One region of the Brevibacillus sp. MER 51 genome, then DNA from elsewhere that is predicted to be linked to it. Evidence: predicted binding sites of a transcription regulator. Region 1 holds the regulator's gene; the other holds the start of a gene.

What was found. Region 1 encodes Rex, which represses fermentation and respiration genes when NADH is low (regulators of the CRP and FNR family bind a similar motif). Its sites were predicted from a motif close to TTGTGAAATATTTCACAA; they were not measured.
Region 2: the regulator Rex is predicted to act here: its motif matches at 8,979-8,996, upstream of M3630_RS05665 (helical membrane plugin domain-containing protein).

What each region holds. Positions count from the first base shown of each region.
Region 1 is NZ_JAMAUS010000003.1:416,315-431,800, forward strand. It holds gene panC (pantoate--beta-alanine ligase) at 1-745, shown strand, start outside; gene panD (aspartate 1-decarboxylase) at 766-1,149, shown strand; gene M3630_RS09215 (tetratricopeptide repeat protein) at 1,232-2,686, shown strand; gene dinG (ATP-dependent DNA helicase DinG) at 2,778-5,681, shown strand; gene M3630_RS09225 (ComEC/Rec2 family competence protein) at 5,723-6,628, shown strand; gene M3630_RS09230 (redox-sensing transcriptional repressor Rex) at 6,644-7,267, shown strand; gene M3630_RS09235 (amidohydrolase) at 7,284-8,588, shown strand; gene M3630_RS09240 (hypothetical protein) at 8,652-8,831, opposite strand; gene M3630_RS09245 (hypothetical protein) at 8,965-9,666, shown strand; gene M3630_RS09250 (cell wall elongation regulator TseB-like domain-containing protein) at 9,696-10,175, shown strand; gene M3630_RS09255 (hypothetical protein) at 10,327-10,854, shown strand; gene M3630_RS09260 (AAA family ATPase) at 10,847-12,358, shown strand; gene M3630_RS09265 (WIAG-tail domain) at 12,536-15,322, shown strand.
Region 2 is NZ_JAMAUS010000002.1:256,482-271,967, forward strand. It holds gene M3630_RS05610 (phosphotransferase) at 1-315, opposite strand, end outside; gene M3630_RS05615 (hypothetical protein) at 694-1,167, opposite strand; gene M3630_RS05620 (hypothetical protein) at 1,327-1,755, shown strand; partial or broken gene M3630_RS31120 (LysM peptidoglycan-binding domain-containing protein) at 1,881-2,003, opposite strand; gene pheA (prephenate dehydratase) at 2,083-2,946, opposite strand; gene thrB (homoserine kinase) at 2,969-3,898, opposite strand; gene thrC (threonine synthase) at 3,895-4,977, opposite strand; gene M3630_RS05645 (homoserine dehydrogenase) at 4,977-6,278, opposite strand; gene M3630_RS05650 (ACT domain-containing protein) at 6,316-6,759, opposite strand; gene M3630_RS05655 (hypothetical protein) at 6,945-7,097, shown strand; gene M3630_RS05660 (NAD(P)/FAD-dependent oxidoreductase) at 7,148-8,326, opposite strand; gene M3630_RS05665 (helical membrane plugin domain-containing protein) at 8,369-8,824, opposite strand; gene M3630_RS05670 (PilZ domain-containing protein) at 9,115-9,780, opposite strand; gene obgE (GTPase ObgE) at 9,789-11,066, opposite strand; gene M3630_RS05680 (Spo0B C-terminal domain-containing protein) at 11,080-11,664, opposite strand; gene rpmA (50S ribosomal protein L27) at 11,866-12,159, opposite strand; gene M3630_RS05690 (ribosomal-processing cysteine protease Prp) at 12,167-12,517, opposite strand; gene rplU (50S ribosomal protein L21) at 12,531-12,842, opposite strand; ribosomal protein L21 leader region at 12,853-12,931, opposite strand; gene M3630_RS05700 (Rne/Rng family ribonuclease) at 12,989-14,464, opposite strand; gene aac(6')-35 (aminoglycoside 6'-N-acetyltransferase AAC(6')-35) at 14,572-15,111, shown strand; gene M3630_RS05710 (M50 family metallopeptidase) at 15,122-15,486, opposite strand, start outside.

The DNA of each region.
Region 1 (15,486 bases):
ACATCTCAGCTTGGTGAAAGCTGCCCGTGAAGTATGTGATTTGGTTGTGATGAGCATTTTCGTAAACCCGCTGCAATTCGGACCGAATGAAGACTTTGAACGTTATCCACGCGATATCGAAAGGGATAGCAAAATGGCGGAAGAAGCGGGAGTGGACTTTCTTTTTACCCCGGAAGTCAGCGAGATGTATCCGACGCCGATGTTGACCAATATTTCAGTAGGAAATGTGACGACACCATTGTGTGGAGCTTCTCGTCCAGGTCATTTTGATGGCGTATCGACCGTCGTCAATAAATTGTTTCAAATTGTCCAGCCCGATCTCGCCTTTTTTGGACAAAAGGATGCCCAGCAGGTAGCCGTTGTAACGCAAATGGTCCACGATTTATCGATGCCAGTACAAATCGTTCCATGCCCGATAGTACGGGAAGCGGATGGGCTTGCCATGAGCTCTCGGAACGTGTACTTGTCAGCAGATGAGCGAGCACAAGCACTCGTGCTATCACAGAGCCTGAGGCAAGCAGAAGAATGGCTAAGTGAGGGTGTGGCTCTTTCTACAATCAAGGATCGTATCACGCAAATGATTTCCGCGAAGCCGTTGGCTGATATTGATTATGTGGAAATTTTGAGCTATCCAGCGCTTACTCCATTGGAGCAGGAAACGGCAGGTCAGACCATCATCATCGCGCTGGCTGTTCGTTTTGGCAAAACACGTCTGATCGACAATACGATTACATCAATCAAGTAGAGATAAGGGAGGAATTGTTAGTGTTCCGCACCATGATGAAAGCAAAAATCCATCGCGCAACAGTAACTGAAGCAAACTTGAACTATGTCGGCAGTATTACCATCGACAAAAATTTGTTGGATGCGCTGGATATTTTGCCAAATGAAAAAGTACAAATCGTCAATAACAACAACGGAGCGCGTCTGGAAACATACGTTATCGAAGGTGCTCCAGGCAGTGGCGTCATTTGCTTGAACGGAGCAGCTGCACGTCTTGTACAAGAGGGCGACATCGTTATTATTATTGCCTATGCGATGATGACGGATGAAGAGGCGAGAACCTACAAGCCACGTGTCGCCATCATGGATGAAAAAAATCAGATCAAAGAATTGATTGCAGAAGAAGTACACGCGACGATTCTGTAAGCGATCTGTCGACTCCTGCATAGAGCCACCTGCCTTGTGAGACAATGAAAGTACTCATGCCTCATAGGGGGTGGCTTTTCTTGTGAAAATCGAAGACTGGTTTCATACGCTTCGGAACAAAGCGCAGACGATTGAAGAGAAGTGGCAGGGGGCTTCTGAACAAGAACGTCTTCAGCTCGCGGAACAATTGTTTCAATTGCGCCAAGTAAGTGATACAGTCGTAGACCTGTGGCTGCAATTCGAAGAAAAATTATCAAATGCGATTCGTAACATCAAGGAAATGGAAGGACAGCTTCCGGCAGAAGAGAAAAAGCCGGATCAGTTGAAGGGTAATGCAGAATCACCAAAGGCAGTAGAAACAGAAAAAACAGCAGAGGGAAAAAAGAAAGGGTATTCCCCGGAAGCGGGTCCATACGAGCCGATTTTTCGACGTGGGGAAGGCTTTTATCATCTGCGCATGTTTCAAGACGCAAAAAAGTGCTTTGCAGAACTAGTTCAAAAATCGCCAGACTGGGAAAGTGGGCGCTTGTACTACGCTTACAGTCTCCTTTTGTGTGAGGAAACAGAATTAGCCTTTCGGGAATTCCGTCTTCTCGGCAGGACGGCAGGCTCACCTACCGTTGTGGCCATCAGTTTTAATGCCATCGGATGCATACTTGCGGAGGAGGAGCAATGGCTGGAGGCGGCGCAAGCTTTCAAGACGTCTCTCGAGATCAAGCCAGAACAGGAAGAAGCCAAATACAACCTCGCGCTATGCTATTTAAGAGATGGCGATGCACAGGAAGCTTTGGACGAATTGGAACCGTATTTAGAAAAAAACGAGCACGATTGGGAAGCGCAGATGCTATGGCTGCGTGCTGCCAAGTTATTGCATACGATGGACCAGACGGTGGAATGGAGCCCACCGAAAGGCTTGCAACTGCCGACACGTGATTTGGACAGCGATACTCTTCAGGAAATGGCCTCTTTATACGAAACAGTGGGCAATTACCACCGGGCACAGATTTGCTATCACTTTTTGACGGAGCGTTCCCCAAAAGAAGGCTGGGCGTGGCATGGCTTGGCCTGGAATACATGGCTCATTGCGGGTACGAAAAGGGCATTGACGCTCGTTAAAAAATCGATTAGTCTCGCACCCGAAAATGATGACTTTCTTTTTAGTTATGGCTGGATGTTGTTGTTTGACGGAAGGGTAGACGAAGCGATCAAAGCGTTTCGGATCATACTGGAAAAAAACCGAGACAATCGCCTCGGACAATCCGGGATGATTTCCGCATACGAAAAGCTGGGGGATACACAAGAAGCAAAACGGTTGGCAAAGTATTTCCTGGAAGACGCTGAGCCATATGTACGTTCGTTAGGGTATTTTCATCTGGGAAGAATCGCGGTTGTGGAAGAAAATTGGCGCCTAGCTGAACAATATTTTCAACGGGCATTGCCATTCGCAGAACAGTTATGGGAAATCCCCATCTATCTGCAATTGTGTGCAAGCAAGCTCGGTCAAACAGAAATGCAAACCGAGCTCGTACAGCCTTAAATGTACAGGAGAGCAGGAATATTTCCCATCGTTGCCGAATGTGAATGGGTGCGGATTGAATGTTTCCGCCCAGGTTACGAGGTGACAACGTTTGAATCGATTACTAGTTGTAGATTTTGAGACGACGGGAAGCCATCCACGCCAAGGCGATAGCATCATTCAGATTGGTGCTGTCGCAATCGATGACGGGCAGATTACCGAGAGTTTTTCCACCCTGATTCATCCGGGCCAGGATATTCCACCGTTTATTACTCAATTAACAGGGATTACCAATGAAATGGTTGCAGATGCTCCTTCCTTGGAAGAAGTGTTTCCAGATTTCTTACGTTTATTGGACGGACGAGCATTTGTAGCACATAATGCAAGCTTTGATCTCCAATTTTTACAAGAAGCCCTGCTGAGCCAGGGCTATTATGCGTTTGACGGCTACGTGCTCGATACAGTGGAGCTATCCCGTGTTCTTTTGCCAATGCAAAATAGCTACAGACTCGGAGAACTGGCGTCTGAGCTGGAAATCGAGCACGATAATCCCCATCAAGCAGATAGTGATGCACTCGCAACGGCGCAGCTGTTTCTCCACTTGCTGGATATTTTAAAGAGACTGCCACTCGTGACGATCCAGCGCCTGCAGATGCTCGTTTCTTCGTTTCGCTCGGATATCGAGGTTCTTTTACGTCAGATCGAGATGGAAAAGCTCATAGAACTGCCAGAGCTGGATGGAATCACAACCGAAACGGATTCCTCAGACATGTGGGATATTTATCGCCAGTTGGCTCTACGGAAGCGCGAAGAAAAATTAACAGCGTCTCTAAAGCGTCCTCATGTCGATGCGACAGTGACTAAAGCGTTTGCCAACCAGCTCGAGGAGGTTTTGGGCGAAAACGGGTACATGCAGGCAAAAATGTCGGGATATCAACGTCGGGATGCTCAGGAAGCAATGATGCATGCCGTTTATGAGGCAATGGAGAATGGCGCCCATTTATTGGTAGAGGCAGGGACTGGTACGGGAAAATCATTAGCCTATCTCTTGCCGGGGATCATTTGGGCTCATTACAATCAGCAACAGCTGGTGGTCAGTACCAATACCATTCAATTGCAGGAACAGCTATTCCATAAGGAAATCGCTACCTTGCAGGAGTCGTTGCCGTTTTCGTTTACGGCTTCGACGCTAAAAGGCAGAGGAAACTACTTATGCTTGCGTAAATTTGAACAAGCCGTAGACGAACCTGTAGAAGGAAGCAGCCAAGAAATGCGCTTGGTCAAAGGACAGATGCTGACGTGGCTCACGCAAACCGTTACCGGTGACGTGGAAGAGCTAAGCATGCCTCCAAGTGGTCAACTGCTGTGGCAACAGGTAAAAAGTGATACGAGCTCTTGTTTGAATCGGGCTTGCCCGTGGTTTAGTCGCTGCTACTATTTCCAGGCGAAGGAACGGGCTCGCGATGTCGATGTCCTCATCGTCAATCACGCCCTATTCATCAGCGACTTGCAAGCGGAAAACAGAATCCTCCCTTCGTATGAAGTTGCTATCGTCGATGAGGCCCATCATTTGGAGGATGCAGCGACACAGCATTTAGGCAAGCAGTTTTCAACCACGCAGCTTCTTTTCTTGTTAGATCGTGCATCGGTTGAGGAGGGTGGGGCTATAGCCCGCTTCGCAGAAGAGCTGCAAAGCTGGATGCCTGCGGTACAAGAAGATGTCGCTGCCAAGCTTTTGGAGCTAAGAAAACAGTCCGCTGCCTTGCGAGAGAAAGCGCAGCAATGGACACAGCTCTTGTATGCATGGGCATCAGATCGTGCGGAGGAGACGACGGACGCTGGTCGTGAGACAGTACGATATCGGATCGAATCGTTTGTAGGTAAACACGAGAAGATACGCAAAGTAACCAAAAAGCTGATTGAAGGGATGACCGCATATGCAGCGGGCATCGAACAGCTTTTGCGAACGACTCCGCAAGAGGAAAAGCCTCCTTTTGCCGTACGCAGTCTACTGACAGATTTATTCGGTCTCATCAAAGACTGGCAGAACGCCGTGGAGCTGCTTCACTTCTTTTTACTTGAGCAGGATGCCGAGTATGTGTATTGGATGGAAGTAGAGTCCCGTACAGCTCGCAAGCAGGTTCATTTGTCAGCGGCACTCTTGAAGGTTGCCGACTCACTGGCAGAACCGCTTTTCGCACAAAAGCGGAGTCTGATTTTGACATCAGCCACTCTGACGGTCAAGAACAGCTTCTCCTACATCAAAAGCCAGTTTGGTCTCGACCAGCTTCCCGAGGAACGAGTGCGTACCTTGTCACTGCCATCGCCGTTTCATTATGAAGAGCAGGGGCTGCTGTTGATTCCATCTGATTTCCCTGCACCAGGCAAAGAGAGTGACCACACGTACTTGGAGGCGGTCATTCAAGGGTGCGTGGACGTCGTACTGGCTTCGAAAGGAAGGACGCTGATCCTGTTTACCTCACATTCGATGCTTCGACTTGTTTACCAAGCGATGAAAGAACGACTGGCAGATGCTCCAGAACCGTATACGTTATTCGGTCACGGGATTGATAGCAACAATCGGAGCAAGCTGGTGCGACTGTTCCGAAGCATGGAGAGAAGTGTGCTGCTTGGAACTAGCAGCTTCTGGGAAGGTGTCGATATCCAGGGGGAATGGCTGAGCAGTTTAGTTATTGTTCGCCTTCCGTTTGCTCCGCCGAATCATCCTGTCTATCAAGGAAGGGCAGAGCTTTTGAAGGCAGAAGGAAAAAACGCCTTTATGTCGTTGTCTCTTCCACAAGCCGTTCTGCAATTTAAGCAAGGGGTGGGGCGATTAATTCGCCATCACTTGGATAGAGGGGTCGTGATCGTTTTCGACACGCGTGTGGTTGAGTCCAGATATGGACGCTCATTCCTTCAATCTTTGCCGCCATTTCAAATCGAAAGCGGTCCATGGCCAACTCTGCGAGAGCGCATAGAGCCATTCCTTAGTATGCAATCCCTGTCAGATTCATAAAATGAAGCAATAGTCTCATAGGGATTAAGGTGATAAAATAAATGTTATGGAAAAAAGAGTGGCGTTGGTGGATAGTAGTTCTGAGTGTGTTTTTCCTTTGCGCATGCTCGATTGATAGCCATTTGTATTTGCAAGAAGCAGCAGTGAAGATAGATGACCCGTTTGAAACCGAGACAGAACAGGAATTTTCGGGTCTCATAATCACCTACTTCGCACTTCCACAAGGTGAGAGTACGCTTTTGAGAATGCCAGGCGGCAAAACGATGCTGATTGATACGGGTACGTCAGAAGATTGGCCCGTTCTTTCAGCGCGCTTGGCAGAGCTCAAGATTACACGGCTCGATTATGTGGTGTTGACGAACGACCAGCCGGAACATATGGGAGGCTACACTTCATTGAGCCAACAAGTGCTCATCGATGCTGTCATTTTGCCAAAGCTGATCGCACCATCCATTCGGCATGTCGTGCTGCTTCGCTCCAACCAAAAGCAGATGGAAGCAGAGCAAGGACAAGTACTCACTCTTGACCAAGAAATCTCCATGGAAGTATTGCTTCCGGATGAACCGTTATTTTTATCGCCTCAGAACAATTCTCTTGTTTTTCGATTGACGCACGGTCAACTGCGATTTTTGTTTATGAGTGCCGTGAATGAAAAAGCAGAGGAGCGACTGTTGGAACGGCAAAATGACAAACTGAAGGCGGAAGTGCTAAAGGTAGCCGGTCAAGGAAGCAATCAGGGATCTTCGCAACCGTTTCTGACGCAGGTCGATCCTCAGGTCGCCATTATTCAGACAGGCCGATCACGGGATCAAATGAAAGACGGTCAGACGGAGGTCATGGAGCGTTTGGGTGAGTCATGGGCCGAGACATACGTTACCAGCCACGACGGTTCCATTACCATTTTATCGAATGGAAAAGAATATCGGATTTTGAAGCAAAAGAATTAGGGGGGAAGACCGAACGTGGCAAAACACGAAAAGATTTCAGAAGCGGTCGTCCGTCGTTTGCCGATTTATCTGCGTTACCTCAGTTATTTGCAGCAAGTTGAGGTGACCACCGTTTCCTCCCAACAGATGGGCAAGAATCTTGATGTGAATCCTGCCCAAATCAGAAAAGATCTTGCAGCTTTTGGTGATTTTGGAAAAAAGGGAATCGGCTATGATGTCGATTATCTGGTGGAAAAAATACGTGAAATCCTGAAGCTAACGGATGAAATCCGTGTCGCTTTGGTCGGAGCTGGGCATTTGGGCCATGCCATCAGTAACTACAACGCTTATTTGAAAGATAACATGCGGATTGCGGCCATCTTTGACAATAATCCAGAGAAGCAGGGCAAAAAAGTCGCAGGTATACCGATTCAGCCTTTATCAGAGCTGGAAGAGACAATCGTTAAAAAGCAAATCAAGCTGGCGATTATTACGGTACCGGCCCCTGCAGCGCAATCCGTATGTGATCAGTTGACTCAAGCGGGTATCAAGGGGATCTTGAATTTTGCCCCTACGACGATTCGCGCAGGAAAGGATGTTCGCATTCACTATGCGGACGTGACGTCCAACCTGCAAAGCTTGGCCTACTACTTGACATAAGAATGGAGTGTATACTATGAAAAAGACGATCCTCATTCACGCAACAGTCATTACCGTTAACGATACGAATGAAGTCATTTACGATGGTGCCGTAGCATTCGAAGGCAACAAGATTACGTATGTGGGCCCAACTCCTGAGGACCTGTCGGAAGCGGGATACGATGAAGTTATCGATCAAAAAGGAGACTACATACTGCCTGGGTTAATCAACACGCATGGACATGCTGGTATGTCCCTCCTACGTGGTTATGCAGATGATTTGCCGTTACAACAATGGCTGGAAGACAAAATGTGGCCATTGGAGGCGCAATTCACGGGTGACACAGTAAAATGGGGTACCCAACTGTCGCTTATTGAGATGATTCGTACCGGAACTACCACGTTTGTGGATATGTATGACCATATGGATGTTGTGGCGAAGGAAGTCGATGCAGCTGGAATGCGTGCCCGCCTTTGCCGAGGAATGATCGGTCTGTGCTCTGAAGAAGAACGTCAAACAAAGCTGAAAGACGCGACACTTTTTGCAAAAGAATGGCATAATCAGGCAGACGGGCGTATTACCGTCATGATGGCACCGCATGCGCCGTATACCTGCTCGCCTGAATTTATTACCCAAATTATCGAAAAAGCCGATGAGTTGTCCTTGCCGCTTCATATCCATATGTCAGAAACCGCTTGGGAAGTCGGTCAAAACGAGAAGGACTACGGACTGCGTCCAGTCGCTCACTTGGAAAAGCTGGGTATGTTCAATCGTCCAACACTCGTCGCGCACGCTGTTCACCTAACGGATGAAGAAATCGACATTTTGGCAAAATACAACGTGAGAGTTTCTCATAATGTAGTCAGCAACTTGAAGCTGGCAAGCGGTGTTGCGCCTGTTCCGAAAATGTTGGCAAAAGGCGTAAGCGTATCGCTCGGTACAGACAGCTCTGCAAGCAACAACAATTTGAATCTGTTCGAAGAATTGAAGCTCGCTGCGATTTTGCACAAAGGTGTGAACAACGATCCAGTAGCAGTTCCAGCAGAGGAAGCGCTTCGCATGGCTACCCGTTATGGCGCAGAAGGGGTATTCCAAGAAGAAACGCTTGGAAGCATTGAAGTAGGCAAGCAAGCTGACTTGATCGTGATGGATAGCCATCAAGCCCATTTCCACCCGGCGCACCAACCGATTTCACACGTGGTGTACGCAGCAAATGGACGAGATGTGAAAGATACGATTGTAGCGGGTAAATTCTTGATGCGTAACCATAAGCTGTTGACCATTGATGAGGAGCGCGCGATTTACGAAGCGAACCGCGTATTCCAAACGTTAAAACGGTAAAAGGCTCCTGTCAGGTGGGGGACAGGAGTAAGGCAGTGCAGGTGTAGGTAGGGGAATTGGATACTACGACGTTCCGTTGTTCATTTTTGCCACAGCTTTTGTCAGGAGATGATGGCGAAAATGAAGAGTGGGTGTGTGCGACCATTGACGCAAGGGAGACGACAATCCTGCCCAGGAGACGCGGTATTCCTGTAACAGAAACCCAAGTATGTCAGGAGATGTAGTTTGTTGCGAAGATGTCACGCGCTCACCTCCTCGGGGTGTATGTGTAGTATGACCGCCCGACCTTAAGCTATGATTAGCAACTTTTCCGTGTCGTTCTAAAACCTTCCCGTATAGCATAGGCTAAAGACAAAAATGGGACAGGGGGGACGACATGTACATCCGGCCCAAATTGCTGTGGTGGCTCATTCCTATCCTACTCGGTCTATTTCTCCTGGGGATTGTATTGGGGACAGTAAGTCGATCAGCCAATACAGGCAGCACAGATCCTGCGTCTGCGGTCAGACAAACAACAGGAACGGGGCAGACGACAACGGTAGCGGAGCTTTTGGAGCAGATTACGCAGAACGAGGAACGCTCATTTCTGGTTTACATGAAGGATCAGACCTTACATGGGCGATTTCAAAATGAGCAATTTCAGCTCGCAGGAGAAATCGGTGGCCACCAGCTTGAAATAGCCAGAAAAGATGGGCAGCCAGTTTCGGTTCGAATTGATGGCCAGATAAAGGACCATGCTGCACTGCCGTATGCGCTGTTCACCCCGTATGAGCACGCAGTATTGCTCAAGGGAGTTATGCAATCCGTTCGTCCTGAACGCCTTGAAGATACTGCGGGGCAAGGATGGAGTGGATATCGGATTGCGGTTCCACCTGAGAAAGTCTCTTCGTTATTATCGATGTGGCTAGGTCCATCCTTCCCTATTCATGATTTGACTTCGAATGTAACGAACGGAATGAAAGTCAATTACCAACTATGGTACGAGTCAACTACGGGGCAGCTTCGTCAACTGGAGCTGGATTTGCAAATACAAACGGCAGTTGGAGTGAAGAGAGACCAGCTTCGATTCCGATTGTAATGTCAGCCACGTAAAGGAGTTACTTTGCTGTGTTAGTACGAATTATCCTATCAATCGTTGCCGTCATTTTACTTACGGGAGCTGGGTTCGCCTATCACCTGACGGCTTCTGTAGCAGGGGAACGCAATCAATTTGAGGAAACCGTTCGTCAGTGGATCCAGGATCGCACAACGATCACGGAGATTGAATCCATTGATGAATATCGAGGCAAGGAGAGCTACGCTGTCGTCATTGGGAAAAATAAGGCGGGGACACAAGTTGTAGCTTGGATGACTGATCAGAAAGTTAGCTTTGATCGAATGGATCTTGCTGTTCCAAAAAAGAATGTAGAAGAGGCAGTTTATAAGTCCTTCCCACAATCGGAGATCACTCATTTGGTTCCTGGTCTCGAAAACGATAAGAAATTTTGGGAAGTCACTGTAAAAGACAAAGACGGTCGTTATCACTACATTCACTATGATCTATTCACGGGCGCTCTGTTAACCTCATACGTGCTCGCTCCAACCTGAGACGCTTGCATACGACAGGCCTTTTCCTTATGGGAGAAGGCCTGTTTGGCATTCCATCCAACATCTGTATAAGAAATTGATATACTCATATGATATACTTTGGATGTTGCTTAGAGAGAAAACGAGAACGATATTTATGGGGGGAGTAGCCGTGCAGTTGAAAAAGAGCGCAATAGGATTATCTTTGGTGGCAACATTGGCACTCCTGTTCGGAGGATGGTTCTTGTACCAAAAGATGGAGATTGAGGAGCCAATCCGTGCAGAAATTGGCCAAATGCAGTCCGCAACATTGGGCAATTTGGAGATCAGCAAAGATAAAATTCAAATAGATGTAACTGTTACAAAACCAGACACATTTCCAGCAGAATATCGAAATCTGCTAACGGAAACACAAAAGATCGCAGGTGAAAAAGAAGTGGTCATTGACATCGACAATCAGTCGACAGCGATGGACGATATTTGGCAAAGCGGTCAATTTGTGTTTACCGAAGCAGTGGAGTTGCATGAATATAGCCGCATTCCAGCCCTCGTGGCACAATGGAAAAAAGGGAATCAACTCGACGAAGCATCTGCATCGATGGATGACGAAAACATTTATGTTTATTTGAAAAAAGGAACGGAGGATTTTTACACCATCATACCTCGTTCCATTGAAAAAGAGGTGAAGGCACGTGCGTAAGGAAGTACTGATCGGCGTCGTACCTGCACTGTTGATTTTTCTTGTTTTTCTAGGTGTAAACATTACCCCATTTTTGGTGTTCGGAGTCGTACTGGGTGCGCTTTACTTTCTGGTCATCCGTCAGCAAAATGGACAAGGCGGAAATGTCGCCCTCGGTGGGAAAAGAAAAATAAACAAGCATGAGCTGCCGAAATCGGACGTGCAGTTTGCCGATATCGGTGGACAGGAACGCGCCAAAAAAGAGCTGAAGGAATCGCTTGATTTTCTCGTGTATAAGGACAAAATTGAGCAGTACGGGATTCGTCCGATCAAAGGTGTTCTTTTGACAGGTCCTCCTGGTACGGGTAAGACACTGATGGCGAAAGCAGCAGCGAACTATACAAATTCTGCTTTTGTGGCGGCATCAGGTTCGCAGTTTGTAGAGATGTATGTCGGTGTCGGTGCACAACGCGTCCGTGAATTGTTTCAGGAAGCGAAGGCATTAGCAGAGAAAAATGGGCAAGACAGCGCGATTATTTTTATCGATGAGATCGATGTCGTCGGTGGAAAAAGGGATGGTCAACAGCAGCGGGAATACGATCAAACCTTGAATCAACTCTTGACGGAGATGGATGGTGTGGCTACGACCGACAAGCCGCGGGTTTTGGTCATGGCTGCTACGAACCGGAAGGACATGCTCGACGCAGCGCTGTTGCGACCTGGTCGTTTTGACCGTCATATTAGCGTTGATCTTCCAGACAAGCCAGCACGCGAGCAGATTTTGACCATTCACACGGCCAATAAACCGCTAGGCGAGGATGTCACACTGGAAAAAGTGGCACAGGAGACATTCGGATTTTCTGGCGCGCAGCTGGAAAGCGTAGCCAATGAAGCAGCTATTTATGCCATGCGTGACCGTCAGGAAAAAATCACTGCGAAGCATTTTGCCTATGCCGTAGACAAGGTTATGCTCGGGGAGAAGGTAGACCGTCAAGCATCAGAGGAAGAGAAGAAGCGTGTTGCTCTTCATGAATTGGGCCATGCCATTGTCAGTGAGAGCGTGCGACCAGGCTCTGTCTCGCAGGTCACGCTGAGTCCACGAGGCAAAGCATTAGGATACGTCCGACAAAATCCGATGGAAGACCGCTATCTGTATACCAAGGAAGCGATGGAGAAGCAAATCATGGTTAGCCTTGGAGGAGCCGTAGCGGAGGAAATCTACTACGGTGGGCGCAGCACTGGATCGAAGAATGACTTCGAGCAAGCGCTGGGAATGGCACAGGAAATTGTACAAAGCGGTATGTCCGATCTGGGGATTGTACATTTGCAATATGTGGATAAGAACCGGATTCATGACGAGGTTGAGCGTCTGCTGGAAGGATTGCTCGCAGAAACCCGCAATCTTTTGAGACAGTATGACTCCGTATTCCAAACAGGCTTGTATACATTGTTGGAAGCGGAAGTTCTGCAAGGCGATGAGTTCAGGGCGCTATTGTCACAAACGAAGGAAGAAGTTGCTGTATAAGTAAGATGAAGAACCTGTTAGCCAATGGAAGAGTTGGCGAAGCAGGTTTTTTTGTGTTAGCTGGCAACTTGAGCAAATCAGGATGAAACAATTTTGTAGACACGGTGCCAAATAGGGAAATGGTTGAATATCTTACAAAAGTGATACGGGAATGAAATCAGGAGGCAAGGAGACCCTATGGCCAATGTGAACCGGCGAAAAGCAAACAAAAGTCTGAGCAAAACCTTTAGGCAGACCATGCACGAGTTACCGCTCTCATATACATCATCACCCGATCGGGAGTGGATGGAAGACCTCGAATTAAATCTGCTTGAAAGTAATTTGGAGAGCAGTCACAGAATACCTCCCATTTCTGCTGCCACACCGAAAGAGCAACAACAACCGATTCCCAAAGTACCCAAGCAGGACCTATCCTCCAAACAGGACTCGCTTTCCAGACAGGATTTAACTCCCAGGCAGGATTCGACTTCCAAACAGGACTCGTCTTCCAGACAGGATTCACCTTCCAAACAAAACGTATCGTCTAAACAAAGCGTATCCTCTAAACAAAGCTCAACTACCAATCCAAACTTTTATTCGAAGGTCATCAAAGACCGAAATGATGATCGTGTCCAATCTTTTGTTTATACAGACGACTTGACAGATCAATCGGTGACAACAGAAAAAATTGCGAACCGTGCCATTGACGCGTCCAAGATTAAGCAAGGCGCCGTGGATAATTCGATTCTAAAGGATTATGCCGTGGATAGCAGCAAACTCGCGGACAAGAGCGTAACTTCCACCAAACTCGCACCGCATTCAGTACAGAGGGATCATTTGGGGCAGGGAATCGTAAGCGGCGAGCATTTGCAGGATTATTCGATTTCCGCACAAAAATTGATCAACCATAGCATTACATCCGAGAAGTTAGCCGATAAAACCATCGACTCGATGAAATTTGCCGACCACTCGATCCAAAGCAAGCATATTCAGGAGCAAGCGATCACGAATGAGTTGATCCAGGATCAATCGATTACCTCAGAAAAAATAAAGATGGGGACCATTCAGACAAGTAATCTCGCCAATTATGTGATCAACACCGTGAAGATTGAGGATGGAGCCGTCACGGGCGATAAATTACGCGATGGTGCAGTAACATCCACGAAGATAGACGAAGATGCAATTGAGTCTCAACATATTCGTGAAGGCTCCATTTACCATCATCATCTCACGGAAGAGCTGATAGATGGCAGTAATATTAGCGCTGGAAGCATCACGGATCATCACATTGCATTTCAGGCCATTTATAGCCAGCATTTACATCCAGAAGCGGTGACCAGTGATAAGGTAGGGCCATACGCGATATTAACCGAGCATTTGGACAACAACAGTGTCACGGCAGAAAAGCTCGCCAAAGAATCAATCGGCAGCACACATTTACAAGCTGGCAGTGTCCTATCGAGTCACTTGCAAGATGGGATGCTGACGGCTAAAAAAATTGGGGATCAGCAGATTACCACAGCCAAGATAGCTGATAAGGCTATTACTACCGACAAATTGGCGAACAGGAGTGTAGGAGAGCAACACTTGCTTGATGAGAGCGTGAGTTCACGACATCTGATTGACGGGACCATTCGCTCAGAAAAGCTGGCAAGAAGATCTATAGAAGAACAGCATTTAACTGACAGAATCATTGGGGGCAATCATCTACGCGAGTACATCATCCAGACCCAGCATCTGCATGACCACTTGGTAACCACCTCAAAATTGGCACCAGAATCTGTTTCCACAGACAAAATTTCAGATCTAAGCATTACGACAAGCAAACTTGGAGATGCCGTCATCACAGCGCCCAAAATAGCCAAAGATGCGATCAAGACACGCCATCTCGGCAGATCAGCCGTCACGGGGGAAAAGATTGCGGAAAAAGCAATTTCATCTGCACATCTCAACACTCACATCATTCAAGCTGACCATCTCCAGGGTAACTCCATTTCTAAGGAAAAAATACAGGACGGAAGTGTCACTCGAGAGAAAATAGCCGATCAGAGCATTGATGCGAGCAAGCTGGATAGCCATTCCGTTCATGGTGCTCATGTCATAAAAGGCAGCTTGGATGGAACTCATATTAAGGAAGGGACGCTCAAAGGAAATCATCTTGTTAGCAGGAGCATAACAGAACAGCATCTGCAAAACCGGATCATTACGCAGGAAAAACTGGCAGAGGACTCCGTGACCGGTTCTAAAATTGCGTCCAAAGCTGTCACTACCCATCACATTGCGGATCAGTCTATTGATGCTGAGAAATTATCCTTTCCGGTAATTGAGACGCATAATCATATAGGAGTAACCTTGCAACAATACGGTTTTGTCCCCTTCAGACTTTCTGCCGCAAGCAAGTCTACAGATGTGACCGTTCGATTGCCACAGCCTTATGCGGATACCCATTATTGTATGGTGGCGATGACAAACCAACCGGGCATTTATACGTCGCTCAAATATACGAAAAGGACTTCCGCGATCATCACAGTATTTCGCAATCAAGAGGGGCAGGAAGCGACAGGTGTGATTCACTGGATCGGGATTGGAGTAAAAGGAGTAGATGTTCCACACGAAATGTTGGAATGGTCAACAGAGAGGGGACAACTGGGGGCAGAAGAAGTCGAAGAAGATCACGACTTTGAAGAGGAAGACATGAATGATGAAGATACGGATGATGAGGACATGGAAGACCAAGATACGGATGATGAAGACGTGGAATATGAGGACATGGAAGACGAAGATACAGACGATGAAGATGAGGAAGATGAGGATATGGAAGACGAAGATACGGATGAGGAAGACATGGAAGATGAGTACAGGGACGAGGATGACATGGAGGATCACGACACGGATGAAGATGAGGAAGGCACAGATGAAAGTGATCTCGAACAAGATTATGAAAGTACTGAAGAATACGATAGCGATATCGAGAACGATAAATAATTCGGTAGGAAACAACAATGGGGCGAGTGGATGATTCAGGAGCAGGGAGGCCGATGCTGAGATCAGGTCTCCCAAATGCACATTTGTTTACATAATTAAATTGTGGTTAACATTATGTAGGGATACTTTCATTGAATTTGCAGGCCCCCAATAGTATAATTGTT
Region 2 (15,486 bases), on a different contig from region 1:
TTTAACATCGAAAAGCGAAGCGTTATCTGCTTCATGCCCATCAATCATTTTCATAACGGTGTAATGGCGGTCTTCAAATGCAAAAATTTTGGTCCCTTCCTGATTCGCCACATATTGCACCGTATGATGAAAGCCCTTCTGATGTAGTGCATCTGCTAACTCTGTCACCCACACAGCTTTTTCGACCTGCTTATATCCTTTGAGTATCCAATGCCCCCGGTCTGTTTTTAACAGGTTGACGTTTCGCTTCGGCTTCACCCCGTAGATTTGACAGCGAAAAGCCTTTTCAATGGTAGATAAGATTCCTTTGTTCATCCCATACCCTCTCAGTAAGAAGAGGATTCTTCATGCCCATCTCCCCAGTTCGGCCAAACCCCTTGTTCAGGCATGGAAGCCATACACGGAGAAGGCGGGAACATCATGTTATTGTGAATCCCCTGTGGAGAACGATTGTACTTGCCTTTTCGGCCTCTGTACTCCCGGACTTCAGAAGAACACTCACATGATGATGACTCAACTGGTTCCGGGCACACAGGCTTCTTCGCTCGTGGCCGCTTTAAAGGCATGGGTGGAAATGGTGGTGGGCATGGATAAGGAAACGGCATCGGTCTGATGTGTGGTGGGAAGATTGGAAATGGATTGATTGGTCGAATTTGTTCTGGACTTACAATCGGTCGATTTGGTACAAACGGGCTAATCCACGGTGGGCAAGGCGGAAATGGTGGGAATGGTGGCATGAACGACGGTGGGAATGGCGGGAATGGACGCACCTGTGGCATTGGCCTGCGCTCTTGCTCCGGACTTACCCTCGTCGATGGCTTCAGCTTCTGTTGCGGGCTTACTTTTGAAGGTGGCTTGTGCTGCTGTTGTGGGCTCACCTTTGAAGACGGCTTCTGCGGCCGTAACGGACTCACCCTTGGAGGTGGATAGTTTGGCTGCATTGGTTGCAACGGACTTACCCGTGGTGGATAGTTTGGTTGCATCGGTTGCAATGGACTTACTCGTGGCGGTGGGTAGTTTGGCTGCATCGGTTGCAATGGACTTACTCGTGGCGGTGGGTAGTTTGGCTGCATCGGTTGCAATGGACTTACCCGTGGCGGTGGGTAGTTTGGCTGCATCGGTTGCAATGGACTTACCCGTGGTTGCGGATAATTCGGCTGTGGGCAAGGTGGGCATATATTTGCTGGCGGTCGTGTAGGCTGTAAGGGCAAGACCTGAGTCGGTGGTCTATATGGAATGTAGGGCACATTTTGATTCGGTGGAATCGCCGGTGGATAAATATACGGGCTCACTCTGGTTGGAGGTGGAGTCGGTATAAGTGGGCGTATGGGCACAGGCGGAACCGGAGGCTGCACATCTGGATTCCCTGAAATGTTCGGTGGTTTATACGGTGTTGGTTTCTCAATCGGTTTCTCAATCGGTTTTTCACTTGGCTTCTCGATTGGTTTTTCGATCGGCTCCGTTGGCTTTGGAATCGGCTGTGTTGGTGGTGGAGGTGGCAATGTTGGTGGTGCCGTTGGCCTGACTACCTCTGGGGACACAGAAGGAACTGGTGGTCTTGGCATTTCTTTGGGAGGTCTAGGCATCTCTTTGGGTGGTCTCGTAGGAATGGGAGCCGGCGGTAGAGTAGGTCTGGTCTCCTCCCTGGATTCGATTTCCACTTCTCCTGATTCTTCCGGCTCAATTGGCCGCCTTTCAATTTCTTGCGGTACCTCCATCTCTTCCTCTTCCGTAATCGGTCTTTCTTTCACATAAGGGGCCGCCTCACTCATTGGATGCGGGGGTGTCGTTCTTTGCGATGGTCGGATAGGAACTTGTTTCGCCGGAATCTTGATTCTCGCTCCAGGATAAATTGTATCGGGAGTTTTTAATTGACTATTAAGGCGTAACAGTTCTTTGTAATCGACGCCATATCTTTTGGCGATCTTCCACATCGTATCGCCTTTTTGGACGATGTGTATTCTCAATGTTTTTCTCCTCCCTTGCACCAAACTCCCTAACATCGTATGCAGTCATGGGCGTTTTGCTCCTTGACGCCATTCCTTTGTTGGGAGGGAGCAGAAAAAGAAAAAACCAATCCCTCTAGGAATTGGTCTGATGCATATAAAATGGATATGTCCCGAGCTGACGAACTTGACAGCCAATGGCTTCAATCTCCGCAAACGCCCCTGGCAACAAGACGTCGTCCATCTTCTGCTCAATGTCGATGACAAAATAATAGCTTCCGAGCGCTTTCTTCGTCGGACGTGATTCGATGCGAGACAAGTTGACCTTTCTCCACGCAAAAGCAGCAAGCACTTGATACAATGCTCCCGGGAAATCTTCTGGCAGCGTGACCAGTATCGTCGTCTTTTCCTTGCGGGAAACCGGCAGATCAAGACTTTCCAGACCGACGAGAACAAATCGCGTGTAGTTATTCGAATAATCTTGAATTTGTTCACGCGCAAACTCCAATGGATAGATCTCTACATTTAATCGAGTACCTACAGCAGCCCACGGCTCTTCTGGATGCTCACTCACCAATTTTGCAGCCAATGCCGTACTGTTTACCGTTTCGATCGCTGCTTCTGGCAAATTCTCACGCAAAAAGTTGTGACTTTGCGCAATCGCTTGAGGATGTGACAGCACTCTCGTAATCGCGGACAATGGCAATGGATGCTCTCGTTTTGCCACCAGCAAGTTTTGCGTAATGGGCAGTGCAAGCTCCGCCAAAATAGGCAAATCTACTTCGTGAATGAGCCAATCCAGTGTAGAATTGACCGTTCCTTCAATGGAGTTTTCCATCGGTACGACACCGTATGCCACTTCCTTTTTGGAAACAGCGTCTAGTACTTCAATAATACTTGGGTACGGAACGAAAGATAGCTTTTGTCCGAGCGACAAGATACGCGCTGCTTCTTCGGTAAACGTTCCACGCGGTCCTAGAAAAGCAAGTTTCTTCTCCATGGCTACTCCTATCCACTATGGTCTATCTCTGATGGATTTCTACCTGTACGCCATTTTCGTCCGGTTGCAAGATCATCACGCGGTACGAGATGTCGTGCCCTTTCATCACTCTGTCCACAAATGCACGCAGCTTCTCTAATTCTTCATCCGAAGAGAAGAAACAGAGGATCGTCGGTCCAGCGCCGCTCAAAGCAGCCCCGAGTGCCCCGTGTTCAGTCGCTTTGTCCAGGATTTCGTTCAAGCCAGGTACAAGCTTTGCTCGATACGGCTGATGCAGCCGATCCGACATTGCCCGTCCCATCAGGTCGAGTCTGCCTTGTGCCAGTGCAGCAACTAGCAAACTACTATGACCCACATTATATACAACATCCTCTTTGCTGTACACCTGTGGCAAGACGTTCCGCGCTTTTTCTGTCGAGAGCATGAATTCTGGGATCACGACGAGAGTTTGCAATCCCGCCGGGGCAGAAAATCGCACATAAGGAACGGGGTCTCCTGGTACTTCCGGCATTGTTGCAACAATAATACCACCAAACATCGAAGCTCCGGCATTATCCGGATGCCCTTCCAGGCGGGTTGCCTTTTCAAACAATTGCTCACGCGTAAACGGTTCTCCAGCGAGATGGTTGGCCGCTACGAGTGCACCTACAATCGCAGCCGCACTGCTCCCCAATCCTCTTGTCAGGGGGGCATCACTGGAAGCACGGATCGCGAGCTCAGGAATGGCGAGACCAGCTTCTTGAAACAATCCCGCCGCAACTTTGTACAGAAGATTGTTTTTGTCCGTCGGTGTTCCTTGCAGCTCCTTGCCCATCATCTCTACTGTCGTATGATCACTGATTTCCATTTCTACAACAGAATACAACTGGAAGGCCATTCCCAGCGCATCGAATCCCGGTCCCAGATTCGCTGTCGATGCCGGTATGGTTACTTTTACACGCCGTCCATTCATGATACAAATTCTCTCCCACTTTGACGAACCAGCTCCATCACAGCCTCATGTGTCGCCGGAACTGAACGCGGCTCTTCACCTACCAGCTTCAAAGCAATATTTGGATCTTTTAGTCCGTTTCCAGTCAACACGCACACGATCTGGCTGCCAGGTTGAAGCCTTCCAGCCTCATGCAGCTTGATAATACCAGCCAGCGATGCTGCCGAGGCAGGCTCACAAAACACGCCTTCACTCTTCGCCAGCAAATGATAGGCATGCAAAATCTCTTCGTCAGTTACACTATCGACAAGACCACTTGATTTCGAAATGGCATTCAAAGCGCCATCCTTGCTCGCCGGGTTGCCAATGCGAATCGCTGTCGCAATCGTTTCCGGGTTGGCTACGGGTTCTCCATGAACCAGCGGCGCTGCTCCTGCTGCCTGGAATCCGTACATCTTTGGTAAGCGACTCGATTTTTTGGCTGCGAAATATTCCTCGAAGCCCTTCCAGTATGCTGTAATGTTACCTGCGTTACCAACCGGAATAGCCAAAATGTCAGGTGCGTCCGTCAGCGCATCGCACACTTCAAATGCCGCAGTCTTTTGTCCTTCGATCCGGTAAGGGTTCACGGAATTCACGAGTGTAATCGGCTCTTTCGCTGTAATTTCGCGAACGATATCGAGCGCTTCATCAAAATTACCGTCAATCGCGATGACTTCTGCACCATAAGCGATGGCCTGTGCCAGCTTGCCCAGTGCGATATTGCCGTTCGGGATCAGGACGATGCAACGCAAACCTGAGCGTGCCGCATACGCCGCAGCTGCTGCTGATGTATTCCCTGTCGAAGCACACATGATAGTGTTGCTTCCCTCTTCTACCGCTTTGGCTACAGCCATGACCATGCCTCTATCTTTGAAAGAGCCGGTCGGATTGAGCCCCTCGTACTTGACGTACAGCTCTACCCCCAATTGTTTGGACAGGTTCGGAGCATGGATCAGGGGTGTATTTCCTTCATGCAAGCTGACCAGCGGAGTTTTTTCTGTGATCGGGAGAAATTCCCTGTAACGTGCCAGAATGCCAGACTGTCGATTAGAACCCATTATTTGTCTCCCCCTTCTACACGGTAGCAGCTCTGCACAGTTGATACGATATCCATCTGTTCCATGTAAGCCAGTACCGCATCCATGTCACTTTTTGAGGACAGGTGTGTAATCATGATTATCTCCGCTTCACGTCCGTTGTTGAACGGTTGCTGGATGACCTGCTCGAGGGAAATATTTTTGTCAGCCAACAGCTGCGTAATTTGAGCAAGAACACCGCGTTTATCTGCAACTACGATGCGCAGGAAGTATTTAGAGAATTTTTCGCTGTCTTCTTTCAGCACTTTTTCTTTGTATGGAGCAACCATTCCGCGTCCATTCACTCCTAGCTTTCTGTTTTTGACGACAGTGACCAGGTCAGACACAACGGCGGTAGCAGTCGGTAATTCACCTGCGCCCGGCCCGTAAAACATGGTTTCCCCTACCGCTTCCCCATGTACGTACACGGCATTAAAGACACCATTTACGGAAGCGAGTGGATGAGATTTCGGAACCAGAGTCGGCTGCACACTTACCTCAATCGCCTCTTCGTCACGACGAGCCAGTCCGAGCAGTTTGATTTCATAACCCAGTTGCTTGCCATAGGCGATATCTTCCTTGCTCACGGAACTGATCCCTTTTACGTCTACATCTTCGAGCTTCATCGGTACACGGAAGCCCAGCGTTGCCAGAATCGCCATTTTGCGGGCGGCATCAAAGCCTTCCACGTCGGAGGTTGGGTCCTGCTCCGCATAGCCCAGTGCTTGCGCTTCTTTCAATACCTCGCTGTATTCTGCGCCCTCTTTGCTCATTTTGGTCATGATGTAATTGGTCGTTCCGTTGACAATCCCCATCATTTTCTCGATACGGTCTGAGGAGAACCCTTCTACTAACGCACGCAAGATCGGTATTCCACCTGCCACACTCGCCTCGTAGAAAACGTCACAGCCCTTTTCTTGCGCTTTCTCTAAAATTTCGGCTCCGTGCAACGCCATCAGATCTTTGTTGGCTGTTACTACGTGCTTGCCTCGTTCGAGTGCACCCAAAATGTATTCCTTTGCAGGGTGAATGCCGCCAATCACTTCTACGATGACTTCAATTTCTGGATCATCCAAAAGGCTAGCAGGATCAGTGGTCAGCGCGCTCTCCATGGATGGAATATTACGAGATTTTTCCGCATCCTGAACTAGAATACGGGAAACCTCAATACTGAGGCCAGTTTGCTTTTGTAAATCCTCCTGATGGGCTTGGATAATGCGTACGACACCAGTCCCGACTGTTCCAAAACCCATTAACCCCAATTTAATGCTCTGCTTCTCCATGTCTCTCTCCCCTGCCTTTTCTTTGATTGTTTTTTACTTAGCCTCTACCGACGATCATCGCTTTGCGAACGCCCGGGATCAGCTGCAAGCCATCCAAAAACTCCGTGCTAGATACGCGAAGATTAGCCATATCGACTGACATGGATATGGTAGCAATCCCTTGAAGTGGAATCGTCTGATTGATGGTCAAAACGTTTCCACCTTGATCTGCTACATATGTGAGCACTTTGGACAAGTAACCTGACATGTGATCCAAAGAGAAAGTAAACGTCATAATTTTTTCGCTCATCATCGCATTGAACGGAAAAATGCCATCTTTGTACTTATAAAAAGCACTTCGGCTCAATCCTACCCGTTCAACCGCTTCATTCACGGTATCCACTTCGCCAGATTCCAGCATCTTCTTGGCTTCAATCGTTTTGGCAATCGATTCTGGCAGGATGTCAGATCGAATCAAGTAGAATTTTTCTTCCTTTTTCATGCGTTGTGTCCTCCTGAGAAAAACAGTTGTTTCTTCATAGAGGACATTATAACGGAAAGCATCTCATGTGACAATCCTTATCCGTCACTTTTTTTCATCGGATCATATTTGGTTTACTTTGATTACATGAGGGGAGGCTTCTTCGCGCACAATAATGCGTATCGTATGGAGGAGGTGAAAGGCAAATGGCCGGACGTGGAAAGTCAGATAAATCGGAGCGTCGTAACAATCACCCAGCAGGTAAGCCAAGCAGTCTCGATCAGTTTGGCAATGACATGCGGGGCAAAAAGATGGCCCAATCCCCAAACGTGATTGAAGATCCCAGCGGAAACGGATAAACAAACACAAAAAACCCGGGACATTTTAATCCCGGGTTTTCCTGATTCGATTAGTATGCCAAAGAGGACAGACCGTTGATATGAGTCAAGTAACGAACGTTACTCGCTTCTTTCATCAAGGTTGCTGGCAAGCCTTTGAGCTTCAGTTGGCTTGCACCGATTGTTCCGATTGCGTCTTTACGGCCCAGGCTACCCAGTGTACCGGAGAATACCGGTTTGAAGGTATCCATTTTGGTGCCGTTGAAGTGCGCGAAGAGATTGTGACCTACTACTTCACCCATTTGCCATGCCAGTTGGGCAGTCGGAGGGAATGGACGACCTTCTGGCCCCATTACAACCGCGCTGTCACCTGCAAGGAATACATCAGGGTGAGAAGTGGATTGCAGGAATTCTGTTACAGTTGCACGCCCGCGGTTTACTTCCACGCCGCACTCAGCTACTACGCGATTGCCTTGTACGCCACCAGTCCATACCATTGTTTTGGTTTCAATGGTACCGCCATCTTTCAGGCAAACTGTGGTTTCCTTCATTTCCGTTACAGGTACGCCTGTCAGGAATTGAACGCCACGTTTTTCCAGGCTCGTTTTCGCACGCTCAACCAGGTCAGGAGCAAAACCAGCCAAAATGGATGGACCTGCCTCTACGCAGTAGATGGACACGTCTGCAAAGTCTACTCCATGTTTGTGGCACAGATTTGGCAACATATCAGCGAATTCCCCAACAAGCTCGATACCTGTCAGACCGCCACCGCCTACAACGAAGGTAACATCTGCTTTATTTTTGCTCGTCTTATATTCAATCACGCGCTCTTCGAGGTGCGCACGCAGACGATTTGCTTCTTCTACAGACTTCAGTGTAAAGCTGTACTCTTGCAGGCCCGGGATTCCGAAGAATGCGGTTTCACTACCCAGCGCAATAACTAAAGCATCGTATTTGATGGACTCGCCGCTCGCCAGTGTTACGCGTTGGGAATCGAGACCAATATTTTCTACCGTGTCTACTACGAGGTTAATCTCTTTGCCACGCAGCAATCTTTCCAGAGGGAGCGCTACGTTTTGTTCAGACAGGTTTCCTACTGCCAAGCGGTGCAGTTCCGTAATGATTTGGTGAGTAGGAAAACGGTTTACCACCGTGATCGACGCTTCTTCAGCCGTCATGTATTTACGTGCAGTCAATGCGCTGAGCAAACCGCCATAACCGCCGCCTAGAATCAGAATATGCTTCGCCATGCCCAATCCTCCGTCCTTGTCTTCCATTCCATAATAAAAAAACTAGCGTTTTTGTTGTTGACGTTCTGCTGTTACTTCCAAGAATGCTTGTGCGAAACGCAATGTTTTTTGTACTTGCGGATCTTTGAGCATTTTGAGAATACCGAACAAACCGATCGTAGACTCTTCTACGTGAACACGGTCATTGGCTTCAATGGCTGCTTGGGCAATACCCTTTGCTTTATCAGAGATCGGTTTTACGAACTCTTCCATTCCGCCTTTGATGTCGTCGATCAAAACATGATCATTTGCTACCGTTTGTACCAAATCATACGTTTTGGTCAAAAGAGTTGTCAGTTCCGCCAATTTAGGCAGATTCGCCACCAATACGTTCAGTGACTCTTGGATTTCTGGTTTCATCAGCTGATCGAGTACATCTTGTTGCTGCGCTGGCGCCAGAGTAGCAGTGCTTGCTACTTCTGCAGCAGCTTGAGCTTGTTGCGTAGTTGTTTGAGACATAAAAAAAACGTCCTCCTTTGCTTTGGAATAGAGGCCTTTCATTCTCGATGCCTGTTCAAACGAGTAACGGCCGCTATTCTCCCTGAAAATCCGGTTAAAAATTATTTGTAACATTTTTCACAAAGTAAAGCAAACAACGGATTCGAATAATCAAAAGTGAATGATTTCACAAGTATTTATTCAGGAAAGCGTACACAACAAATCATAAAGTGAACAGGCTCGATTTAGAACTCTATGTACACTACTATATACCTTCTTCACAGGAACATCAAAGGAAAAAAACCGCTTCCTTAGGAAGAAGCGGTAGTTGAGAGCATTTTATAGTAATCTTTGATGATTTCATGGTGCTTCTCATTGATATCCGTAAAGATTAATTCAATGATTGATTGCTTGTCCTGGAACGTTTTTTCCACGATTTTCGCCATCATGACGATCTCCTGCGCTTGCTTCGGTATCTTGAAAGACAAATGGAGAAAATCGCCCTTTGACACATAACCGTCCGTTCCCAAAACAAGACGGGTTGGAGAGAATTTCAGCAACACTGCCTCGCCTTTTTCTTCGATCGGTCTAGCTCCCATCACCTTGTAAGGGACAGAAATACCGAGATCTGGGGAGATGGGATCCTGCTTGCGCTTTTGTGTAATTTCTACCCCTACACTAATCGGAATCATCCCTAAAAGCTTGATCGGCCAAAGCGTTTGCTCCGAAACTACTTCCAAATCAATAGTGTTCACTGCCGCATCCGTCTCCCAACGAATTCGCACAGTTGATCCGAGAAGCTCTGCTTTTGTTTCAGGCTTCATCTCATACGAAACGACGAGATAACTGCCCTTTGCATGTTCAACCAAAACTTGGACAGGTGTCTTCACCTGCTTGGAGATGATTAGCGGTAGCGTCGCACCGCGTTGGAGTCGTTTATCCCCCAAAAATGGGTTCAGTGATGGGATATCAATCATGGTTTTTGTCACTCCACAAAGTCAAACTCTAATTTGCCGATCCGAACGGTATCCCCGTCTTTTGCTCCCAGCTTGCGCAGAGCATCATCTACACCCATACTGCGCATTTGTCTTGCAAAACGCTGGGCTGCATCATAGCTGTTCAAATTCGTCATGCGTACGAGTTTCTCGATCTTTTCACCGCTGACGACAAACACATCATTATCACGCGTAATCTCGAATGCCTCTGGTTCTTTTTCTGCTCGGAAGACCACGCGCTCTTCCACTTCCGCAACTTCCTCTACAGCAGGCTTGTCCGGAATCGTCGCCAAGGTATCCCCGATCGCATACATCAGTTCTTGTACGCCTTGACGGGTTGCAGCAGAGATTTCGTACACCTTCACATCTGGAGCTTTTTCCTTGAAAATACGCAGGTTTTCCTCTGCTTCTGGCAATTCCATTTTGTTCGCGACTACAATTTGCGGACGATCTTCGAGCTTGAGGTTATACATCGTCAGCTCTCGGTTGATCTGCAAATAATCCTCGTATGGATCGCGTCCATCAACCGCTGCCATGTCAATCACGTGGACGATCAAGCGTGTACGCTCTACGTGACGCAGGAATTGATGACCAAGGCCTACACCTTCATGCGCGCCTTCAATCAATCCTGGCAAGTCAGCCATGACGAAGCTCTGCTCCCCCAAATCCACTACACCCAGGTTCGGTGTCAGCGTCGTAAAGTGGTACGCCGCAATTTTTGGCTTCGCAGCTGTTACACTGGACAGCAGCGTGGATTTTCCTACACTCGGATAACCAACCAAGCCCACATCTGCAATCAGTTTGAGCTCCATGACAATGTAACGCTCTTGACCTGGCTCACCGTTCTCCGAGATGTGTGGAGCTGGATTCGAAGAGTTGGCAAAACGAATATTGCCTCGTCCACCACGTCCGCCTTTTGCGATCACAGCACGTTGTCCTTGCTCCACGAGATCGGCAATTACTTCTTTGGTATCATCATCAATGACAGTTGTTCCCGGTGGCACGCGCACGACCATATCTTCCGCGCCTGCTCCGTGCTGAGATTTGTTTCGGCCATGCTCTCCGCGAGGTGCTTTGAAATGTCGTTGATAGCGGAAATCTACCAGTGTACGCAGACCTTCATCCACGACAAATACGACATCTCCACCTTGACCACCATCTCCACCCGCTGGACCACCCAGCGGTACGTACTTCTCCCGGCGAAAGGAGACGGCTCCATTACCACCGTCCCCGCCTTTTACATATACTTTTACCTGATCGACAAACATGGTGTCACCTCTTTCATTCCGCGAATGGAACCACCAATTTCAGGACCCATTCTTCTTCCGTATGTATCCACTCGGTGACCTCCACCGTACTCTGTTCGCTTTTACGTATCAGCTTTTCCAATTCTTCCATTCCCGATGCACGAAGTACACCGGCCAGGTCAAAACGAAAATGAACGCCATGCTCATCCATCTGCAAGCTCACTTGCATGCTGGCTGCTTCGTATCCACTCTGGTCTACATGATCGTTCACTGTGCATAATATCTCTGACACCAACTGAAACAAGTCTTGCTCGTTCAAAACTACTCGCGTGAGATCCACATGATTGCACACGTCTACTTCTAAAAGCAATTCATTGTTCAGTGCGTTAAATGTCAAGAAGAAGACGGACAACAAGGAGCTATTCAATCGGGCCACCATCGATTCCTGCATCGCCATCTGTGCGATGCGCTTCAAATGGGCCTCTCCTTGTTCAGTACGGTTCAAATGCAAATAGCCGAGCAGAACCTGAACATGGTTCAACCAGTCATGCCGCTGCCTGTTCAGAACGGTCAGCAGTTGGTCTGTCTGATGCGTAAACAGCCTCCGCTCGTCCCCCATCACATTCACCCAAGTCGATAAGAATATCTTTCCCATCTATTGTACCATAAAAAAACCTCTTTCGAGGCAAAATCATAGAAGAGCGACCGCGTTTTACTGGAAGTTTTTATGCGCTCCGGAATTTTTAAATTCCTGCTCGTTAAAAAAGAGCCGGACAAAAAGAAAACCCAGCTATATCGCTGGGTTTTTCTTAACAAATATTTACGCTTCGGAAGCAACTGGCTCGATCACAACTTGTTTGCGATCACGGCCCAGACGCTTGAAACGAACAACACCATCTGCAGTTGCAAACAGAGTGTCGTCTCCGCCTTTCATTACGTTCGCACCTGGGTAAATCTTAGTTCCGCGTTGACGAACGAGAATGTTACCAGCAGTAACGAATTGCCCGTCGCCACGTTTCACGCCCAGACGTTTGGAAATGGAATCGCGACCGTTCTTTGTGGAACCTACCCCTTTTTTCGATGCGAAAAACTGAAGGTCCAAGTTAAACAGCATGTTCATATCAGACACCTCCCTGCCATTTACGATCATTTACTTTTACGTATTTACCGTAATTCGCCTCAACTGACAAAAGAGCAATTACCATGCTCTCTGCCAAAAGCTGTTGTTTCTCGCGTGCAGTCTCATCCTCTGAAGAAGAAAGACTCCACTTCAAGAACCCACCGCCTTCTTGTGCGACAGCGACATCAGGAGTGATGCCGGTCAAAGGTTGGATGGCGTTTAATATACCAAAGCTGATGCCTGATACAGCAGAACAAACGATGTCTGCCCCATAGGCACCCGCATTGGCATGTCCGGAAATACTAATTTCATGGATACCGTGCTGCGCACGGCTCACGATCACTTCAATCATAACAAGTCACCAATTAAGCGTTGATCTTCTCGATCACAACTTTGGTGAATGGTTGACGGTGACCTTGCTTGCGACGGTAGTTTTTCTTGGCTTTGTATTTGTACACGATAATTTTTGCAGCTTTACCGTGTTTTTCTACTTTACCAGTTACCGTTGCACCAGCTACTGTAGGAGCTCCTGCAGTAACTTTGCCGTCTTTGCTTACGAAGAGAACTTTGTCAAAAGTAACAACGTCTCCTTCGTTGCCAGCCAATTTCTCGATGAAGAGAACTGCTCCCTCTTCAACTTTGTATTGCTTTCCACCGGTTTCGATAATTGCGTACACTGTGTGCACCTCCTATACTCAGACTCGCCTTTACAGGTGCGTCGACAAGCGACGGCTTATGTACCTGATTCGTGCGGTTACAGTATGCACGAGGCATATCTGCATGACAACCATTAGGTTATCATAGCTACAATAGCCCAGTCAAGTTATTTCGATTGTAATCGCTGTGCCTCTGCCCGATTTCCGACGTATCCAATTTGAAAATTGTCTGGACTCATAGAAGGGACCAGCCGCTTATAGATCTGGACAGGCCATGTAATTGCTTCTGCTTTTTCCCACTCGTCTATCATATCCAACACTCTTGGTGGCATGTCCACGAGAACAGCCTCTGCATCTTGGCTCTTTGCCAAAGCGGTGACTTCGGCGTACAAGCGCCGGAACAGCTCGTCTACTCGCCAAACTCTCCCTCGACCCTTGCATGCCTCACATGGCTCCGTCAACCGCTCCATCAGGCTCGCACGAACTCTTTTTCGCGTCATCTCGACTAATCCGAGCGACGTCATCCCGAGAACAGTCGAAGGCACAGGGTCCTTCGCCAGCTCTTGTTTCAATCGCGAGATCACTCGTTCCTTATTGCCCTGCTCTTTCATGTCAATGAAATCAATGATCACGATGCCACCGATGTCTCGCAGCCGCAGCTGCCGGGCAATTTCAGCTACCGCCTCCAGATTGGTCGCCGTCACTGCCTGCTCCCGCTGTTGCCCTCCCCCACCAGTGAATGAACCGGTATTTACATCGATGACCGTCATCGCTTCTGTCCTATCAATGACCAAGGACCCTCCACTGTTAAGCGGGACTTGTCGATCACGAGCACGAATCAACTCTGCCTCGACTCCCAAGAAGTCAAAGAGCGGCTGTTTGCCCTGATACCAGCGAAGCTTCTCTTGTACTTCCGGAGCAAAAGCTGCCAACGCCGCTTTTACCTCCTGATGAGTCGCCGCACCTTCTACCAACACCTCATCCATTCCGTTCGCCAAGCCATCTCGGAGCGCTACCTCAATCAACTCGGCATCCTGAAAAATCCGCCCGGTCGAGCGCAGTCCCTCCGCTGTTCGCAGCATATCCTTCCAGCGTTTTCGTAAATAAGTCAATTCACTAATGAGTGTCTGCTCTTCTGCTTCCGCTGCTTCCGTGCGCAGAATGCAGCCTTCCCCTTGCTCTACTGTCGAAGAGATAACCTGTTGCAGTCGTTTTCGTTTGGTATCATCGGATATTTTACGCGAAAGTGAAATGCTTTCTTCAGTCGGAAGGTACACCAGGTAACGCCCCTGCAAGCTGATCCGCATCGTGATTTTTGGCGCCTTCATTTCCATCGCCTCTTTACTCACTTGAACCAATACCTTTTGCCCTACGTGAACACGTTCCGCAATACTTGGTTTCGCTGTTCCACCCGGCTCCACACCGACCGTGTCATCTACGTACAAATAAGCATTTTGACCTGTACCAATATCAACAAAAGCAGATTGGATACCAGGCTTCACATCTGCGATCCGTCCTTGATAAATGTCACCAACGCTTGCGTGTGTCCCCACATCCTGTGTACGCCATTCCTGCAATTTCCCGTTTTCCATAAATGCGATGCGGATGCTGCCACCTTGTGCACTGATTGCTACTTGCTTCACTGCCTTCACTCCTTATTCCCCGTGCAAACGTTGCCCAAAAGAAGGATAACCGGGCTCATAGGAAGTAATCTAACATAGCTACCAAGTCAAGGTAAAGGAGATAAACCATGATTCATACTGGTGATCTTAAAATAAGAACATTATCCCCCAACGATTCCGTTCATTTAGTCAAATGGCTTTCTGACGAGCGCGTTTTGGCCTATTATGAAGGTCGCGATCGGCCACATGACGAGTCCCTCGTACTGCAAAGCTTTTTTCCGGGGGACGATGGTGAGACCCGCTGCCTGATCATATACGCGGATAAACCAATTGGCTATGTGCAATTTTATCCGCTCGATGCCCCGGCAAAACAACAGTATGGGTATGCAAAAGAGGACGTTGTCTACGGCATGGACCAGTTCATCGGAGAGCCTATTTACTGGAATCGCGGTATTGGCACTCAGCTCGTTAAAGCCATCCTCCACTATCTCCACACGGAAAAACGAGTTCAAAAAGTAGCCATTGACCCGCAAGCATGGAATGAACGAGCCCTCCGTTGCTACGAAAAATGTGGCTTTCGAAAAGTAAAAGAGCTTCCTCTGCACGAATGGCACGAAGGAAGCATGCGTGATTGCTGGCTGATGGAATGGATCGCTCCTGCTGATTAAGGACTAAAGTCTAAAGGAGCTTGCCCACTGCAGCGTCGTGCTTTTGCTCAAACAAAAGGGCATACAAGAGCTGTTCCTCTGCCAAGAGACCCGCCCCTTGTACGTAGAAAAGATGAGAGCATCCTCGCCGAAGCTTGTGCGAGACAGCCAGTACCGTTTCCTCGGGATGCACGCGTATCGCTTGAACAGCAGCTTCATTTTGCTGCCGGTCGTATTTTTCCACCAGGAAGCGAAAAAATTGATAAGGAAACCGCAAAAACGCCTGAATGTTCAACGTCAATAAATAAATCCCGATTACTGCTAAGTTGTACTTCAACTCCAGGCTGGACATCCCCACCATGATCCCCGCAAACAGCGTACTTCCGGACATCGATA